One region of the Peribacillus sp. ACCC06369 genome, then DNA from elsewhere that is predicted to be linked to it. Evidence: a T-box and tRNA genes for the amino acid it is inferred to sense, from the RefSeq annotation. Region 1 holds a T-box; the other holds one or more tRNA genes.
What was found. A T-box is a leader RNA that pairs with one kind of tRNA and senses whether it is charged. The one in region 1 lies ahead of thrS (threonine--tRNA ligase), so its partner is inferred to be a tRNA-Thr.
Positions count from the first base shown of each region.

Region 2: it encodes a tRNA-Thr, which carries the amino acid that the T-box ahead of thrS (threonine--tRNA ligase) is inferred to sense. The anticodon was not compared.

Region 1 covers NZ_JAUCEN010000002.1:4,205,877-4,215,166, reverse strand. Annotated here, with positions in the region: gene QUF78_RS21400 (peptidase) at 1-916, shown strand, start outside; gene QUF78_RS21395 (amino acid permease) at 1,077-2,564, shown strand; gene QUF78_RS21390 (IS1182 family transposase) at 2,883-4,241, shown strand; gene QUF78_RS21385 (DUF7010 family protein) at 5,066-5,722, shown strand; gene QUF78_RS21380 (hypothetical protein) at 5,761-6,036, opposite strand; T-box leader at 6,157-6,376, shown strand; T-box leader at 6,407-6,631, shown strand; T-box leader at 6,663-6,887, shown strand; gene thrS (threonine--tRNA ligase) at 6,947-8,854, shown strand; gene QUF78_RS21370 (hypothetical protein) at 8,851-8,988, opposite strand; gene QUF78_RS21365 (hypothetical protein) at 9,040-9,290, opposite strand, start outside.
Region 2 covers NZ_JAUCEN010000002.1:4,817,377-4,826,666, reverse strand. Annotated here, with positions in the region: rRNA gene QUF78_RS24535 (16S ribosomal RNA) at 1-1,068, shown strand, start outside; rRNA gene QUF78_RS24530 (23S ribosomal RNA) at 1,244-4,176, shown strand; rRNA gene rrf (5S ribosomal RNA) at 4,296-4,411, shown strand; tRNA gene QUF78_RS24520 (tRNA-Val) at 4,423-4,498, shown strand; tRNA gene QUF78_RS24515 (tRNA-Thr) at 4,509-4,584, shown strand; tRNA gene QUF78_RS24510 (tRNA-Lys) at 4,607-4,682, shown strand; tRNA gene QUF78_RS24505 (tRNA-Leu) at 4,691-4,772, shown strand; tRNA gene QUF78_RS24500 (tRNA-Gly) at 4,781-4,855, shown strand; tRNA gene QUF78_RS24495 (tRNA-Leu) at 4,868-4,956, shown strand; tRNA gene QUF78_RS24490 (tRNA-Arg) at 4,966-5,042, shown strand; tRNA gene QUF78_RS24485 (tRNA-Pro) at 5,053-5,129, shown strand; tRNA gene QUF78_RS24480 (tRNA-Ala) at 5,147-5,222, shown strand; tRNA gene QUF78_RS24475 (tRNA-Met) at 5,251-5,327, shown strand; tRNA gene QUF78_RS24470 (tRNA-Ile) at 5,338-5,414, shown strand; tRNA gene QUF78_RS24465 (tRNA-Ser) at 5,435-5,527, shown strand; tRNA gene QUF78_RS24460 (tRNA-Met) at 5,629-5,702, shown strand; tRNA gene QUF78_RS24455 (tRNA-Asp) at 5,709-5,784, shown strand; tRNA gene QUF78_RS24450 (tRNA-Phe) at 5,808-5,883, shown strand; tRNA gene QUF78_RS24445 (tRNA-His) at 5,900-5,975, shown strand; tRNA gene QUF78_RS24440 (tRNA-Gly) at 5,980-6,053, shown strand; tRNA gene QUF78_RS24435 (tRNA-Ile) at 6,059-6,135, shown strand; tRNA gene QUF78_RS24430 (tRNA-Asn) at 6,148-6,222, shown strand; tRNA gene QUF78_RS24425 (tRNA-Ser) at 6,224-6,314, shown strand; tRNA gene QUF78_RS24420 (tRNA-Glu) at 6,318-6,389, shown strand; gene QUF78_RS24415 (TraR/DksA C4-type zinc finger protein) at 6,431-7,180, opposite strand; gene QUF78_RS24410 (1,4-dihydroxy-2-naphthoate polyprenyltransferase) at 7,326-8,246, opposite strand; gene QUF78_RS24405 (isochorismate synthase) at 8,545-9,290, shown strand, end outside.

The DNA.
Region 1 (9,290 bases):
GGGCAATGTGTCCCTGATCCTTGCCATGCAGGCATTGAAGGAAAATGGCATCCAATTAAAAGGAGATGTCATTTTTCAAAGTGTGATTGAAGAAGAAAGCGGCGGGGCCGGAACATTAGCAGCCGTCCTGAGGGGATATAAAGCTGATGCTGCCCTTATCCCTGAACCGACGAATATGAGGATTTTCCCGAAACAGCAGGGCTCGATGTGGTTCCGGGTCCATGTTAAAGGACGTTCAGCCCATGGCGGAACAAGGTATGAAGGCGTTAGTGCCATTGAAAAAAGCATGATCGTCATCAATCATATTCGGGCCTTGGAAGAGAAGCGAAATGCACGTATCAGTGACCCGCTTTATCAGAACACGCCTATTCCGATTCCAATCAATCTAGGTGTCATTGAAGGTGGCAATTGGCCGTCATCCGTTCCCGACCTTGTGAAAATCGAGGGGAGGATGGGCGTTGCGCCGGAGGAAACGATGGAGCAGGCGAAGGACGAAATGGCTGACTGGTTAGTGCAGCTGAAAGAAGTGGACGAATGGTTCAAGGAAAACCCGCCCGTATTGGAATGGTTTGGGGCACGCTGGGTTCCAGGAGCAATTGATGTAGAGCATGAACTGATGAATGCGCTTGTTCATCAATATCGGCGAGTTGCTGGACAGGACCCGGTCATTGAAGCCTCCCCGTGGGGAACGGATGGGGGATTGCTGACACATGTCGGTGAAACGCCCGCAATCGTATTCGGGCCTGGAGTAACCGAGGTTGCCCATTATCCAAATGAATACATCCTACTCGACAATGTGTTCTCGACAGCGGAGATCATTGCCCTTACTTTAATTCAATGGTGTGGAATGGAACAAGATCAGGATGAGGCTATTCCTGTAGGGAATAAGCTGACGATTCAAGGCAATGGCAATTAAACCGAATAGTAGACTAGCCAGTAAATATCAGGATTTTCCTTAACTGCAATAAAGTCTTCCACAAAACGATTGTGGGAGACTATTCATATCTGAAAATATCTCTTTTACTATTTCTTGAACTTTTAATATTAAAAGAAAATGAGGTAGGGACCATATGGACATGAATCTCATTAATAATCAAGAACCGACAGTTAAAAGGAATCTCAATGATAATCAAGAACCGACAGTTAAAAGGAATCTGAAAGCAAGGCATATGACCATGATAGCCATTGGCGGTTCAATAGGAACCGGATTATTCCTGGCAAGCGGGGCAACCATCCAGAGTGCAGGGCCCGGTGGTGCCCTCGCTGCATATGCCTGCATTGGAATCATGGTTTATTTCCTTATGACGAGCTTAGGGGAAATGGCAACATATATGCCTGTATCGGGCTCATTTTCCACCTATGCCACGCGCTTTGTAGATCCCGCATTCGGCTTTGCACTTGGCTGGAATTATTGGTTTAACTGGGCAGTCACCCTTGCCGTGGAAATAGCTGCAGCAGCCATCATCATGAAATTCTGGCTCCCTGATGTACCCAGCCTTATCTGGAGTGCATTATTTCTTGGAATCGTCTTCACCCTCAACGCCCTATCCATTAAAAGCTTTGGTGAATCTGAATATTGGTTTGCTTTAATAAAAGTCGTCGCCATCATTTTCTTTATCATTATTGGATTATTGACCATCTTAGGGGTTTTTGGCGGAAAGGTGATCGGGTTTGAAAACTTCACCATGGATGAGGCTCCATTCAAGGGAGGGTTTTTATCGATCATCAGCATCTTTCTAATAGCGGGATTTTCTTTTCAAGGCACGGAACTGGTTGGTATTGCTGCCGGAGAAAGTGAGGAACCCGAAAAAAATGTTCCGAATGCGATCCGCCAAGTATTTTGGCGCATCCTATTGTTTTACATCGGGGCTATCCTCATACTCGGCCTGTTAATTCCTTATACGAGCCCAAGTTTGCTGAACGGGGATGTGGAAAATATTTCTGTAAGCCCTTTCACACTTGTTTTTGAACGCGCAGGACTTGCATTCGCGGCATCCGTCATGAATGCTGTCGTGTTAACTTCCTTACTATCCGCAGGGAACTCGGGGCTTTATGCATCAACACGGATGTTATGGTCGATGGCAAAAGATAATCAAGCTCCCAAATTCCTCGGCAAGGTCAATCGCAGGGGAATCCCGATGAATGCTTTGCTCATCACGGCATTTATTGGGGGACTCGCCTTCTTGACCTCCATTTTTGGGGACCATGTATTTACATGGCTATTGAACGCATCGGGGCTAACCGGCTTTATCGCCTGGATTGGAATTGCCATAAGCCATTATCGCTTTAGACGTGCCTATGTTGCACAAGGTGGTGACTTAACCGAATTGAAATATAAAGCAAAATGGTTTCCATTCGGGCCGATTTTTTCATTCATCCTTTGCATGGTTGTCATAGCAGGACAAAACTATGAAGCATACCTAAGCGGCAGCATCGACTGGTATGGCGTCACTGTCTCCTATATCGGATTACCGATATTCCTGGCAATTTGGTTAGGTTACAAAATTTATCATAAAACCAAATTAATTTCATTGAAAGATTGCCAATTTGATAAAACCATTTAGCTGATAGGAATAGAAAAACCTGAGACCCCTTTGGGGACTCAGGTCAGACTGTAGACAAACTCGATGAAAATCGAGTTTGTCTATTTTTTATGAGTTGTACAATTTGGCCGTTGATTTTCCACTCCAGGCACTCGCTTTCCGCGGGCGGTCGGGGAGCCTCCTCGGCTTTCGCCTGCGGGGTCTCCCCTAGACGCGCTTTTCCCGCAGGAGTCTCGTACCTTCCGTTCCAATCAACTTTGTCTTACCTTTTAGATAAACACTTTTGCCTGGAGTCATTTTTGTTTTAAAATAGAAGTATTAAAACTTGAGGTGATGAGGATGCTTTCTAAACATGATTCTATTCAGCGAGATCAACTTGAAATGATTACGTTAGATCAACTGGTGCCACTGAACCATTTGGTTCGTAAAATGGAGGCTGCCATTGACTTCACTTTCATTTATGACTTGGTGAAAGAGATGTATTCAGAGGTAGGACGCCCAAGTATTGATCCAGTTATTTTAGTTAAACTGACATTCATTCAATATACCTTCGGTATTCGTTCCATGCGTAAAACGATTGAAGAAGTTGAAACCAATATGGCTTACCGTTGGTTCTTAGGCTATGGTTTCCATGATAAAGTACCTCATTTCTCTACGTTCGGGAAAAATTATGAGCGACGCTTTAAAGATACAGACCTGTTTGAACAGATTTTCTATCGCATTTTAATGACAGCTGCTAATAAAAAGTTAATAAGTGCTGAACACGTTTTCGTGGATTCCACACATGTGAAAGCCAGTGCGAATAAAAGGAAATTTGAAAAGAAAATCGTTCGTAAAGAAACACGAGCGTATCAAGGGCGTCTTCAAGAAGAAATCAATCAAGATCGTGAAAAACATGGAAAGAAGCCTTTTCCATCAGATAAATTTGATAAAGAAGAGACCAAAGAGATTAAAGAAAGTACAACGGATTCTGAGAGTGGCTACTATGTGAAAGATGAACGAACAAAACAGTTTGCCTATTCATTCCATGCGGCCGCAGACCGCAACGGTTTTGTATTGGGAACGATTGTAACACCTGGAAATATACATGACAGTCAGATCTTAGAGCCACTAGTTGAACAAGTGATTGAGAAAGTTGGAAAACCGGAAGCCGTTGCCGCAGATGCAGCTTATAAAACACCAGCGATTACAAGCTACCTATTTAACAAAGAAATCATACCGGCTTTACCTTATACACGTCCTCGCACCAAAGAAGGATTTTTCCGCAAACAGGACTATGTATACGATGAACATTTTGATTGTTACCTTTGTCCTTCGGGAGAGCTATTAAAGTACTCAACAACCAATAAAGAGGGCTATCGCGAGTATAAATCACCCAAACACACTTGTGCGACATGCTCATTTTTATCTCAGTGTACAGAAAGCAAAGACCATCAAAAAGTGGTGACACGGCATATTTGGCAAACACATGTGGAAGAAGCAGATCATCTGCGTCATCATCAAGATGTAAAAACTATATATGCGAAACGTAAAGAAACGATTGAGCGTGTATTCGCAGATGCAAAAGAAAAGCATGGTATGCGTTGGACAACTTTAAGGGGACTTAAAAAATTGTCGATGCAGGCGATGCTTACTTTCGCTGCCATTAATTTAAAGAAGATGGCCAATTGGACATGGCGAGGTCCAAAAATGGCCTAACATAGTGGGCTCGTAGAGCCCCAATCTCCTAACTTCAGGCAAAAATTCAAAGGGAATCTCAAAAAGGGGTTCGGAATTTTTTAATTCCGAACCCCTTTTGTCTACAAACTGACCTGAGACCCCTTTGGGGACTCAGGTTTTTCTATAGTCAACTTAGTTAATTAAGAAAATGCTAAATTAGACGCGATATTGTATGAACCCAGTTATATCTCCGAAAGTAGGAATATATCGACGAAAATCCAGTTATATCTCCGAAAATAGGAATATATCGGCGTAAATCCAGTTATATCTCCGAAAGTAGGAATATATCGACGAAAATCCAGTTATATCTCCGAAAATAGGAATATATCGGCGTAAACCCAGTTATATCTCCGAGAGTAGGAATATATCGACGAAAATCCAGTTATATCTCCGAAAGTAGGAATATATCGGCGTAAACCCAGTTATATCTCCGAAAGTAGGAATATATCGACGAAAATCCAGTTATATCTCCGAAAGTAGGAATATATCGACGAAAATCCAGTTATATCTCCGAAAGTAAGAATATATCGACGAAAACCCAGTTATATCTCCGAAAATAGAAATATATCGACGAAAAGGGCAATTATCTCATTATGGCGGTAAGTAGACATATTCTCTTAGGTCCCCGATAAAAACGGTCGTTTTATTTGCTGCCAGCCCATTCAATGTTGGCTGAAGGTGAAGTGGCACCATAATAGTCAATGCTTTGGCATTTTTGCAGTTTGGTCTGCCTGGCTTAAGACCGTGATGATGAATAATCGGGGAGTGAGCGCAATACTATTACTCTATGTACGATATTACCTGTGGATGAAAGGAAACTGATGATGCAAACCTCAAGACTCATATCGAAAGAGGCGTTTCGCGGTTCTGGAATTGGCGTCATTTTCATGGCATTATTCGGCACGTTGTGGGCAGGTACCGGTGTAATGGGATTGCAAGGGTGGGGGTTTCCTTACGTGGAACTTGCTGCCATATTCGTAGGAATCATAATGGTTATAGAGGGCATTTCCTTAATATATACATCACAAAAAATGCCCGATCAAGTTTCAGAAAATGGGGCTAGGCGTTTGAAACGTATGAATTTCTGGTTTAATATCGTTTTCATTGCCGAAGGTTTACTGATTGGGATTGCCATCGCCATCTGTAATATGATCAATCAGACCGATCTTATTCCTGGAGTCATCGCCATTATTGTAGGGATTCATTTTTTACCTTTGGCGGCGCTTTTTCAAATCAAGATCTACTATGCAACAGGAGTGCTTCTCTGTTTATTGGCGCTTATCACATTACTTATTGTGCCAGACACCGTCATGTTTGGGGAGCATCAAATCCTTGCACCGTTATCCTTGCTTGGCTTTGGATGCGCGCTAATTCTTTGGACCACTGGACTGACATTATTGCTTAGTGTAAAGAATCCAAGGGAAGCGAAAGAGGAAGATTCACACAATGAAAATAAATAGGAAACATACAAAAACCCGCCGTGGCGAACGGGTTTTGATTAATTTTTCATCCAGGTTAATAGCCTGACAATTTGAAATGGTTCATTCCAAACCAGAATGAAACTTAAAAGAAAGAAGGCAGCCACAGCCAGAAACTTCGTCTTTCCTTTTTCGCTTTTTAACATGGCCCCGAAACTAAATAACATACCAATAAGTAACGCACCGAATCCTGAGACCATTAGAAGCTCGAAGGATTTTGGTAAAAAAAAGGCGCAGCAAAATGATACGGCACCAATCACAGCAAATAGGAAAGACCAATTGCTTAAACTTTTCATGACGACTCCTTTTTACTAATTATACCAATTTAGTGTTTATAATGAAATTAAAAAATTTGAGGTTGTCACTTATGGGAATATATTGTAATATATATAACAATATAAAAATCCATTTACATTTTAGAAGCATTGATAAGGACATGAATCATTTTTACGGTCTGCAGAGAGGGAAGGGCAGCTGCAAACTTCCTGGCTTAGGAAAATGATTTACCGCCTTTGAGCCATATCGGTGAACGAGAGTAACTGATATCGTCTAAGCTACGTTACAGCTCCAGAGCCATGAGTAATCTACTTATGGGAAATTGGGTGGAATCACGGGTATAACGCACTCGTCCCTTATATAGGGATGGGTGCGTTTTTTTTATATAAAAATATTGCCATGATAAGGACATGAATCATTTTTACGGTCTGCAGAGAGGGAAGGGCAGCTGCAAACTTCCTGGCTTAGGAAAATGATTTACCGCCTTTGAGCTATATCGGTGAACGAGAGTAACTGATATCGTCTAAGCTGCGTTAAAAGCTCCAGAGCCATGAGTGTTTTCTTGCTTATGGGAAATTGGGTGGAATCACGGGTATAAACGCACTCGTCCCTTATATAGGGATGGGTGCGTTTTTTTATATATAAAAATATTGCCATGATAAGGACATGAATCATTTTTACGGTCTGCAGAGAGGGAAGGGCAGCTGCGAACTTCCTGGCTTAGGAAAATGATTTACCGCCTTTGAGCTATATCGGTGAACGAGAGTAACTGATATCGTCTAAGCTGCGTTAAAAGCTCCAGAGCCATGAGTGTTTTCTTGCTTATGGGAAATTGGGTGGAATCACGGGTATAAACGCACTCGTCCCTTATATAGGGATGGGTGCGTTTTTTTATTACTAAAAAGGGGTGTTTATGTGATGGGTGAAAAAATGATTAAAGTTCAATTCCCGGATGGGCAGCAAAAGGAATATCCGCAAGGGATGACAGTGGAAAGTGTGGCAGGGTCCATCAGCCCAAGTTTAAGGAAAAAGGCAGTAGTAGGAATACTGGATAAACAACTGGTTGATCTAAGTCACAAGTTGAATAAGGATGCCGAACTGTCAATCTTGAATCTGGATTCGGATGAAGGATTACAAGTTTTGCGACATACATCGGCGCATGTTTTGGCACAGGCTGTGAAAAGATTATACCGAAATGTGGAATTAGGGATGGGGCCAGTCGTAGAAGATGGTTTTTACTATGATTTTAAGTTAGATCATCCTTTGAGCTCAGAAGATTTACAAGCTATTGAAAAAGAGATGGAACATATCATAAGTGAAGATCTGGAAATTAAAAGGATCGAAGTGTCTTATGCAGAAGCTGTGAAGTTATTCCAGGATAGAGGGGAGTCATTCAAACTGGATATAGCAAAGAATATCCCTAAAGATGAAAAACTAACGATCTATCAACAGGGGGAATTCGTCGATCTTTGCAGAGGACCCCACCTTCCATCCACATCATTTGTAAAATCGTTCAAATTGACTCGTGTATCGGGAGCCTATTGGCGGGGAGACAATCAAAATGAAGTTCTTCAAAGGGTGTATGGCGTGGCTTTCCGAAAGAAAAGAGATTTACAGGATCATTTTAAATTCCTGGAGGAGGCGGCCAAACGAGATCACCGCAAATTAGGGAAGCAGTTGGAGTTATTCATGTTTTCGGAGGAAGCTCCTGGAATGCCGTTTTATTTACCGAAAGGACAAATCGTTAGAAATGAATTGGAGAAGTTCTCGCGGGAGATCCAGACTGAAGCTGATTACGACGAAGTTCGGACTCCTTTCATGATGAACCAGCGGTTATGGGAACATTCGGGTCACTGGGATCATTACCATGAGAATATGTACTTCACTGAGGTGGATCAAACAAAATTCGCGATGAAGCCTATGAACTGTCCAGGTCATATGCTTATTTTCAAAAACAATCTTTATTCTTACAGGGATTTACCCATCCGGATGGCCGAGTTCGGTCAAGTCCACCGTCATGAATATAGCGGTGCATTGAACGGGATGTTGCGGGTCCGTACATTTTGTCAGGATGATGCCCACATTTTTGTTCGGCAGGATCAAATCGAAAGTGAAATTAAACAAGTGTTTCATCTGATTGATAAGGTGTATCGCACTTTTGGTTTCGAGTATTCGGTGGAACTCTCGACTCGTCCAGAGGATTTAATGGGCGAAGATTCCCTTTGGGAAGCTTCTGAAACAGCCTTGAAAAATGTTCTGGAAAGCATCGGGATACATTATCAATTAAATGAAGGGGACGGGGCATTTTATGGACCGAAAATTGATTTTCATATTAAAGATGCATTAAAACGAAGCCATCAATGTGCAACAATCCAACTTGATTTTCAGATGCCCGATAAATTTGATCTGACTTACATCGATGAAAATAATGAAAAGGTTCGTCCTGTCGTCATTCATCGTGCCATATTTGGATCGATCGATCGTTTTTTTGGAATCCTGATTGAACATTTTGCTGGTGCTTTTCCGGTATGGCTTGCCCCCGTGCAAGTACAGATCATCCCTGTCTCACAAGTTCATTTGAATTATTGTTTAAAGGTTCAAAAAGAACTGAAGAATCAAGGCATAAGAGTGAAAATTGATGATCGGAATGAAAAGATGGGGTATAAAGTCAGGGAAGCTCAAATAATGAAAATTCCATATATGCTGGTCCTTGGCGATAAAGAGGAGAAAGAAAATGAAGTGAATGTCCGGAAATACGGGGAACAAGAATTTGAAAATGTCGCAATTGAACGGTTCATCAATAAAATGGTCCAGCAAATAAAAGAACGGAGCATCTAATAAGAAAGGAGCTTAATCCGGAACTCACGAGTAAATGCGCGAAACTCACGAGTAAAAGCACGAAATTCACGAGTAAAAGCACGAAATTCACGAGTAAATGCGCGAAACTCACGAGTAAATGCTTGAGTTTCCATAAATGCCCATAAAAAAAGACAGCCGAATATATCGTCTGTCTTTTTTTTTATCTATCTACAAATCCATACCCAGCCAACGCCAGGAATGAACTGCTGGAAACAGTTACCCCCCGGGCCGCCTTGTCCGCCGCCTTGTCCGCCGCCTTGTCCGCCGCCTTGTCCACCACCTTGTCCGCCGCCTTGTCCGCCGCCTTGTCCGCCACCTTGGCCACCACCTTGGCCACCACCTTGACCGCCACCTTGTCCGCCGCCACCAACAGGGCAGGTTAATCCTAGATATTGTAATCCGACTATATCTGTAT
Region 2 (9,290 bases), 610 kb from region 1:
CTTGACGGTACCTAACCAGAAAGCCACGGCTAACTACGTGCCAGCAGCCGCGGTAATACGTAGGTGGCAAGCGTTGTCCGGAATTATTGGGCGTAAAGCGCGCGCAGGTGGTTCTTTAAGTCTGATGTGAAAGCCCACGGCTCAACCGTGGAGGGTCATTGGAAACTGGGGAACTTGAGTACAGAAGAGGAAAGTGGAATTCCAAGTGTAGCGGTGAAATGCGTAGAGATTTGGAGGAACACCAGTGGCGAAGGCGACTTTCTGGTCTGTAACTGACACTGAGGCGCGAAAGCGTGGGGAGCAAACAGGATTAGATACCCTGGTAGTCCACGCCGTAAACGATGAGTGCTAAGTGTTAGAGGGTTTCCGCCCTTTAGTGCTGCAGCTAACGCATTAAGCACTCCGCCTGGGGAGTACGGCCGCAAGGCTGAAACTCAAAGGAATTGACGGGGGCCCGCACAAGCGGTGGAGCATGTGGTTTAATTCGAAGCAACGCGAAGAACCTTACCAGGTCTTGACATCCTCTGACAACCCTAGAGATAGGGCTTTCCCCTTCGGGGGACAGAGTGACAGGTGGTGCATGGTTGTCGTCAGCTCGTGTCGTGAGATGTTGGGTTAAGTCCCGCAACGAGCGCAACCCTTGATCTTAGTTGCCAGCATTCAGTTGGGCACTCTAAGGTGACTGCCGGTGACAAACCGGAGGAAGGTGGGGATGACGTCAAATCATCATGCCCCTTATGACCTGGGCTACACACGTGCTACAATGGATGGTACAAAGGGCTGCAAACCTGCGAAGGTAAGCGAATCCCATAAAGCCATTCTCAGTTCGGATTGTAGGCTGCAACTCGCCTACATGAAGCCGGAATCGCTAGTAATCGCGGATCAGCATGCCGCGGTGAATACGTTCCCGGGCCTTGTACACACCGCCCGTCACACCACGAGAGTTTGTAACACCCGAAGTCGGTGAGGTAACCTTTATGGAGCCAGCCGCCTAAGGTGGGACAGATGATTGGGGTGAAGTCGTAACAAGGTAGCCGTATCGGAAGGTGCGGCTGGATCACCTCCTTTCTAAGGATAATTACGAGAGCGCTTTTGTTTTGTTCAGTTTTGAATGAGTAATTCATTCAGATAGGGAAGAAAAACATCACGATGTGATGGATTCTTTCTGCTTTGTTCCTTGAAAACTAGATAATAGATAGAAGGCAATTAATTTTTTTCAAAGCATCTGTAAGATCTTTTTAACGGTTAAGTTAGAAAGGGCGCACGGTGGATGCCTTGGCACTAGGAGCCGATGAAGGACGGGACTAACACCGATATGCTTCGGGGAGCTGTAAGTAAGCTTTGATCCGGAGATTTCCGAATGGGGAAACCCACTGTTCGTAATGGAACAGTATCTTTACCTGAATACATAGGGTACTGAAGGCAGACCCGGGGAACTGAAACATCTAAGTACCCGGAGGAAGAGAAAGCAAATGCGATTTCCTGAGTAGCGGCGAGCGAAACGGAATTAGCCCAAACCAAGAGGCTTGCCTCTTGGGGTTGTAGGACACTCAACATGGAGTTACAAAGGAACGGGGTAAATGAAGTGACCTGGAAAGGTCCGTCAAAGAAGGTAAAAACCCTGTAGTTGAAACTTCGTTCCCTCCTGAGTGGATCCTGAGTACGGCGGGACACGAGAAATCCCGTCGGAAGCAGGGAGGACCATCTCCCAAGGCTAAATACTCCCTAGTGACCGATAGTGAACCAGTACCGTGAGGGAAAGGTGAAAAGCACCCCGGAAGGGGAGTGAAATAGATCCTGAAACCGTGTGCCTACAAGTAGTCAAAGCCCGTTAATGGGTAATGGCGTGCCTTTTGTAGAATGAACCGGCGAGTTACGATTTCATGCGAGGTTAAGTTGATAAGACGGAGCCGCAGCGAAAGCGAGTCTGAATAGGGCGAATGAGTATGAGGTCGTAGACCCGAAACCAGGTGATCTACCCATGTCCAGGGTGAAGTTCAGGTAACACTGAATGGAGGCCCGAACCCACGCACGTTGAAAAGTGCGGGGATGAGGTGTGGGTAGCGGAGAAATTCCAATCGAACCTGGAGATAGCTGGTTCTCTCCGAAATAGCTTTAGGGCTAGCCTCAAGATGAGAGTATTGGAGGTAGAGCACTGATTGGACTAGGGGCCCCCAACGGGTTACCGAATTCAGTCAAACTCCGAATGCCAAATACTTATTCTTGGGAGTCAGACTGCGAGTGATAAGATCCGTAGTCGAAAGGGAAACAGCCCAGACCACCAGCTAAGGTCCCAAAGTATACGTTAAGTGGAAAAGGATGTGGAGTTGCTTAGACAACCAGGATGTTGGCTCAGAAGCAGCCACCATTTAAAGAGTGCGTAATAGCTCACTGGTCGAGTGACTCCGCGCCGAAAATGTACCGGGGCTAAACGTATCACCGAAGCTGTGGATTGACACCATTAGGTGTCGATGGTAGGAGAGCGTTCTAAGGGCGTTGAAGTCAGACCGGAAGGACTGGTGGAGCGCTTAGAAGTGAGAATGCCGGTATGAGTAGCGAAAGAAGGGTGAGAATCCCTTCCACCGAATGCCTAAGGTTTCCTGAGGAAGGCTCGTCCGCTCAGGGTTAGTCGGGACCTAAGCCGAGGCCGAAAGGCGTAGGCGATGGACAACAGGTTGATATTCCTGTACCACCTATACATCGTTTGAACGATGGGGGGACGCAGAAGGATAGGGTAAGCGCGCTGTTGGATATGCGCGTCCAAGCAGTTAGGCCGGAAACGAGGCAAATCCCGTTTCCATTAAGGCGGAGCTGTGATGGCGAGGGAAATATAGTACCGAAGTTCCTGATTCCACGCTGCCAAGAAAAGCCTCTAGTGAGATGTAAGGTGCCCGTACCGCAAACCGACACAGGTAGGCGAGGAGAGAATCCTAAGGTGTGCGAGAGAACTCTCGTTAAGGAACTCGGCAAAATGACCCCGTAACTTCGGGAGAAGGGGTGCTTTTTAGGGTGAATAGCCCGGAAAAGCCGCAGTGAATAGGCCCAGGCGACTGTTTAGCAAAAACACAGGTCTCTGCGAAGCCGCAAGGCGAAGTATAGGGGCTGACACCTGCCCGGTGCTGGAAGGTTAAGGGGAGAGGTTAGCGCAAGCGAAGCTTTGAACCGAAGCCCCAGTAAACGGCGGCCGTAACTATAACGGTCCTAAGGTAGCGAAATTCCTTGTCGGGTAAGTTCCGACCCGCACGAAAGGTGTAACGATCTGGGCACTGTCTCAACGAGAGACTCGGTGAAATTATAGTACCTGTGAAGATGCAGGTTACCCGCGACAGGACGGAAAGACCCCGTGGAGCTTTACTGCAGCCTGATATTGAATTTTGGTACAGCTTGTACAGGATAGGTAGGAGCCTGAGAAGCCGGAGCGCTAGCTTCGGTGGAGGCGTTGGTGGGATACTACCCTGGCTGTATTGAAATTCTAACCCGCGCCCCTTATCGGGGTGGGAGACAGTGTCAGGTGGGCAGTTTGACTGGGGCGGTCGCCTCCTAAAGAGTAACGGAGGCGCCCAAAGGTTCCCTCAGAATGGTTGGAAATCATTCGTAGAGTGTAAAGGCACAAGGGAGCTTGACTGCGAGACCTACAAGTCGAGCAGGGACGAAAGTCGGGCTTAGTGATCCGGTGGTTCCGCATGGAAGGGCCATCGCTCAACGGATAAAAGCTACCCCGGGGATAACAGGCTTATCTCCCCCAAGAGTCCACATCGACGGGGAGGTTTGGCACCTCGATGTCGGCTCATCGCATCCTGGGGCTGTAGTCGGTCCCAAGGGTTGGGCTGTTCGCCCATTAAAGCGGTACGCGAGCTGGGTTCAGAACGTCGTGAGACAGTTCGGTCCCTATCCGTCGCGGGCGCAGGAAATTTGAGAGGAGCTGTCCTTAGTACGAGAGGACCGGGATGGACGCACCGCTGGTGTACCAGTTGTCTTGCCAAAGGCATAGCTGGGTAGCTACGTGCGGACGGGATAAGTGCTGAAAGCATCTAAGCATGAAGCCCCCCTCAAGATGAGATTTCCCATGGCGCAAGCTAGTAAGATCCCTGAAAGATGATCAGGTTGATAGGTCAGAGGTGGAAGCGTGGCGACATGTGGAGCTGACTGATACTAATAGATCGAGGACTTAACCAACGCTTTTTAAAAAATGAAATACCTTCTTATTATCTAGTTTTGAAGGAATGAAAATTTCTTCTTGCATTTTTTCGAAAAGACGTTATAATAATATATGTCTTGAAAAAATGTTAACAATGTTTGGTGACGATAGCGAAGAGGTCACACCCGTTCCCATTCCGAACACGGCAGTTAAGCTCTTCAGCGCCGATGGTAGTTGGGGGTTTCCCCCTGTGAGAGTAGGACGTCGCCAAGCAGGTTTTATATGGAGGATTAGCTCAGCTGGGAGAGCATCTGCCTTACAAGCAGAGGGTCGGCGGTTCGATCCCGTCATCCTCCACCATTTTACACCTGCCGGTGTAGCTCAACTGGTAGAGCAACTGACTTGTAATCAGTAGGTTGGGGGTTCAAGTCCTCTTGCCGGCACCATTTTTTGAAATAGTACAAGCACGAGCCATTAGCTCAGTTGGTAGAGCATCTGACTTTTAATCAGAGGGTCGAAGGTTCGAATCCTTCATGGCTCACCATTTTATATGCGGGTGTGGCGGAATTGGCAGACGCACCAGACTTAGGATCTGGCGCCGCAAGGCGTGGGGGTTCAAGTCCCTTCACCCGCATCTTTCATGCGGAAGTAGTTCAGTGGTAGAATACAACCTTGCCAAGGTTGGGGTCGCGGGTTCGAATCCCGTCTTCCGCTCCACTTTTCGTATGTGCCGGGGTGGCGGAACTGGCAGACGCACAGGACTTAAAATCCTGCGGTAGGTGACTACCGTACCGGTTCGATTCCGGTCCTCGGCACCATCTTAATATGCGCCCGTAGCTCAATTGGATAGAGCATCTGACTACGAATCAGAAGGTTGTAGGTTCGACTCCCGCCGGGCGCACCATGTTTTATTGCGGGAAGTAGCTCAGCTTGGTAGAGCACTTGGTTTGGGACCAAGGGGTCGCAGGTTCGAATCCTGTCTTCCCGACCACGTGATTTTTAATGAATGGGGCCTTAGCTCAGCTGGGAGAGCGCCTGCCTTGCACGCAGGAGGTCAGCGGTTCGATCCCGCTAGGCTCCACCATTTTTCAATCAGATACTTATATTATATTGGCGGTGTAGCTCAGCTGGCTAGAGCGTACGGTTCATACCCGTGAGGTCGGGGGTTCGATCCCCTCCGCCGCTACCAATAAATATAAGGACCTTTAGCTCAGCTGGTTAGAGCAGACGGCTCATAACCGTCCGGTCGTAGGTTCGAGTCCTACAAGGTCCACCATATGCATTTTTTAAAGCCGTGGAGGTATACCCAAGTTCGGCTGAAGGGATCGGTCTTGAAAACCGACAGGGGAGTCAAATCCCGCGGGGGTTCGAATCCCTCTACCTCCTCCATTTTTTAAAAAGCAGCAAGTTGTTTTGAAACAACCTTACATAGAGGAAGCGAAAAAACAATATACACGAAAACTTGATGCAAATCGTTTCATTAATACCGTCGCGGGGTGGAGCAGTCCGGTAGCTCGTCGGGCTCATAACCCGAAGGTCGCAGGTTCAAATCCTGTCCCCGCAATTATTAGGTCCCGTGGTGTAGCGGTTAACATGCCTGCCTGTCACGCAGGAGATCGCGGGTTCGATTCCCGTCGGGACCGCCATTTTTTAAATTTAATACAAATGTGGCTCAGTAGCTCAGTCGGTAGAGCAAAGGACTGAAAATCCTTGTGTCGGCGGTTCGATTCCGTCCTGAGCCACCATATCTTTCATATTACGGCGGTTGTGGCGAAGTGGTTAACGCACCTGATTGTGGTTCAGGCATTCGTGGGTTCGATTCCCATCAGTCGCCCCATTTCGCGGGTGTAGTTTAGTGGTAAAACCTCAGCCTTCCAAGCTGATGATGAGGGTTCGATTCCCTTCACCCGCTCCAAATATGGGCCTATAGCTCAGCTGGTTAGAGCGCACGCCTGATAAGCGTGAGGTCGATGGTTCGAGTCCATTTAGGCCCACCATATTTATATTGTTCCGCAGTAGCTCAGTGGTAGAGCATTCGGCTGTTAACCGAACGGTCGTAGGTTCGAGTCCTACCTGCGGAGCCATGGGGAAGTACTCAAGAGGCTGAAGAGGCGCCCCTGCTAAGGGTGTAGGTCGCGCGAGCGGCGCGAGGGTTCAAATCCCTCCTTCTCCGCCATTTGGCCCGTTGGTCAAGCGGTTAAGACACCGCCCTTTCACGGCGGTAACACGGGTTCGAATCCCGTACGGGTCATAACAAAAAAGGAAGCATACATCCATGTATGCTTCTTTTTTTCATTTCTTTTCATTGATATAAGTATCTTTTTGTTTATAAGGAATGTCTCCAAGCTGGGAATCGATATTTTCTTCATCTAATGTATCTTCATATTCCTTTTGCTTTTTGTTCGGTATATCCACCCTATTTTTTCCTTCGATATCATTTGCTGCAAATCCTTCATAGTCTTCTGGAAATCCATCCGTTTCATCTTCGGTTTTATAAAGATCATTATAATTGTCATGATCGCCGGTGTAATCAGATGGCGTTTCGGATGTACCGAATTTGGCGACTTCACCAAAGCTATCCTCTTTATCCACTATTTCATTTCCATGACGATTTTCAAAATGATCACCCTTGGATGGAATCAATATATCCTCTTCCACTGGTCGGTCTTGTGCAGTAGGCCGTTCTGGGGCATGCTCGACACAGTAAAGAGTGCTTGGGATCGCTTCAAGCCTATCGATGGGTATTTCTATATTGCAGGTTTTACAATGGCCATACGTACCCTCTTCTATGGCATACAATGCATCTTCGATTTTCTCCATTTCAGATTGTGCATGCTCATCCAGTGCTTGGTTCCGTTCCATCTCGAATAATTCTGTTCCTAGGTCAGCAGGATGATTATCATAGGATGATAATTCCCCTACGGATTCAGTCTGGCTTTTATCCAGAACGGATTGTTCATCATTTTGAATCCTGTTTCCAAGCTCATCTTTTTCTTGAAGCAGTTCTTTTTTGAATTTTTGAATTTGCTGTTTGGTTGCCATATCCGTTTCACTCCTTCTAAAGTCCATATCTTATTTTATTTTGGTAAGATGGTTGTATTATCTATTACCCGAATCGTAGTATAGGAAAACAAAATGGAACGGAAGATAGAAAAAAGACTGAGCGGATGAGCTCAGTCCTTGGAAATCATATTAGATAGCTGATGAATAATCCAATGGCCATGAGTAAGCCAAAGAAGGTGTTCGTCTGGGCCGTGGCTTTCATTGCTGGCACCATGGTGATCGGCTGCGTTTTACCTACGAAGCCTTTGATTGCGGCCATGGCTTTCGGGATGCTTAGGAAGGCAAGGAGAATCCACGCTGTTACGTTTCCGGTAAGGACTAACCCAACCAGCCATAGATAAGAGAAGGCAAACATGATTGCCATGAATTTCAGTGCGTTTTTCCTGCCCATCACTACAGGCATGGTTTTGCGGCCATGTGCCTTATCCCCATCATGGTCACGGAGGTTATTGGATAAGTTGATCAACCCGACCAATATTCCACTTGGAATGGCAATTAAGATGGCTGTTGAGGAAACATGACCGGTTTGAATGAAAAAGGCGATCAGGATTATCAAAAAGCCCATGAACAATCCAGAAAAAAGTTCCCCGAATGGTGTATATGAAATGGGTAGGGGACCGCCTGTATAAAGATAGCCGACAAGCATGCAAACCAGGCCTACTGCAGCAAGCCACCAACATGATGCGGCACAGATATAGATTCCGATTATGAGTGCGATGGCATACATGCCAAGGGCCAAGGTCATGATGAGTTTGGGGGTCATCCCATGACGGACGATTCCGCCACCGATGCCTACGGACTCCTCAGTATCCAAGCCTCGCTTGAAATCATAGTATTCATTGAATAAATTGGTTGCAGCTTGAATCAGGATACTTGCAATCATCATGGCAGCGAATAGTAACCAATTCACTCCATCATCCAAAAGTGCAATCACAGTTCCAAGTAAGACCGGGACAAAAGCTGCGGTTAGTGTATGTGGACGAATTAACTCCCACCAAATCTTCCAGGTCCGTTTAAGGGGAAGTCCGTCGTATTCTGTTTGCATTATTTCTCTCCTCAAAATCATTATTGGTTCTCTCGAAATTATAACAAATATTGAAATGTTGCACAAAAGGTTATCCTAATAAGGATAGGAAAATTAGGTAAGGGTGTCAATTGATTTCGTGGAAGATTCTCTTCCAAAATAAAGGATATTTCTCTTCATTCGTTAAGATTCATATAATAAGGAAAAAAGCAGGCATGAATCGTTCGGTAAAGGGGCGTTTTATTGACATGAGGTTGAATGGAGGTGTATCTTTAAATAGGTTAAAAAGCTTTTAAAATGTACATTTGGGGGGATTTTTTTGGCTATCTCAGAAGAAACTGGGCAGTTTCAGGGACTGGCTTCAGCTATACAAAAGGCGAAGGACTTGAATGATCAAGTTCTATTCAGTCATATTAAGAAAGTTAATTGCACGAACCCCCTTTCATTTTATCAAGCTGGAAGAGAACGGTACGCGGGTGAACGCTTTTTCTGGGAGGACCCTGCAAAGGAAATAACCATCACCGGCTTAGGCAATGTTAAGAAACTCAAAGCGGCATCGAATGCCGAACGTTATAGAGAAGTCGAAAAGAGCTGGATCAAACTGCAGAATACTGCTGTCAGAACAGGATTGACTGATGTAGAAGCGACCGGTCCTTTACTGTTTGGGGGCTTTTCTTTTGATTATGAAACCAACAGTACGCTCCTTTGGAATCAATTCGGGGACAACCTGTTTTATATACCTGCCTTCATGCTATCAATAGTGGGGAAACAAGCTTACTTAACGACAAACTTACTTTGTTCGCCTGATGATTCAGAAAAACTCTTCATAGATATGATAAATGAACGGGAAGCTTTTCTTTTCGAAAGCTTGGATGACACTGGATTGGGTCACAATTCCCTGGTTAAGCAGAGGGAAGTCAAACCTGACGAATGGAAACGGACGGTCGCTGAGGCTGTTCAGGAAATCAAGACGACAGATCTCGACAAAATCGTTTTGGCGAGGGAGCTTCGACTGGTTTTTGAGCGTTCCATCGATTCAGGGAAAGTGCTTGAACAATTGATTGC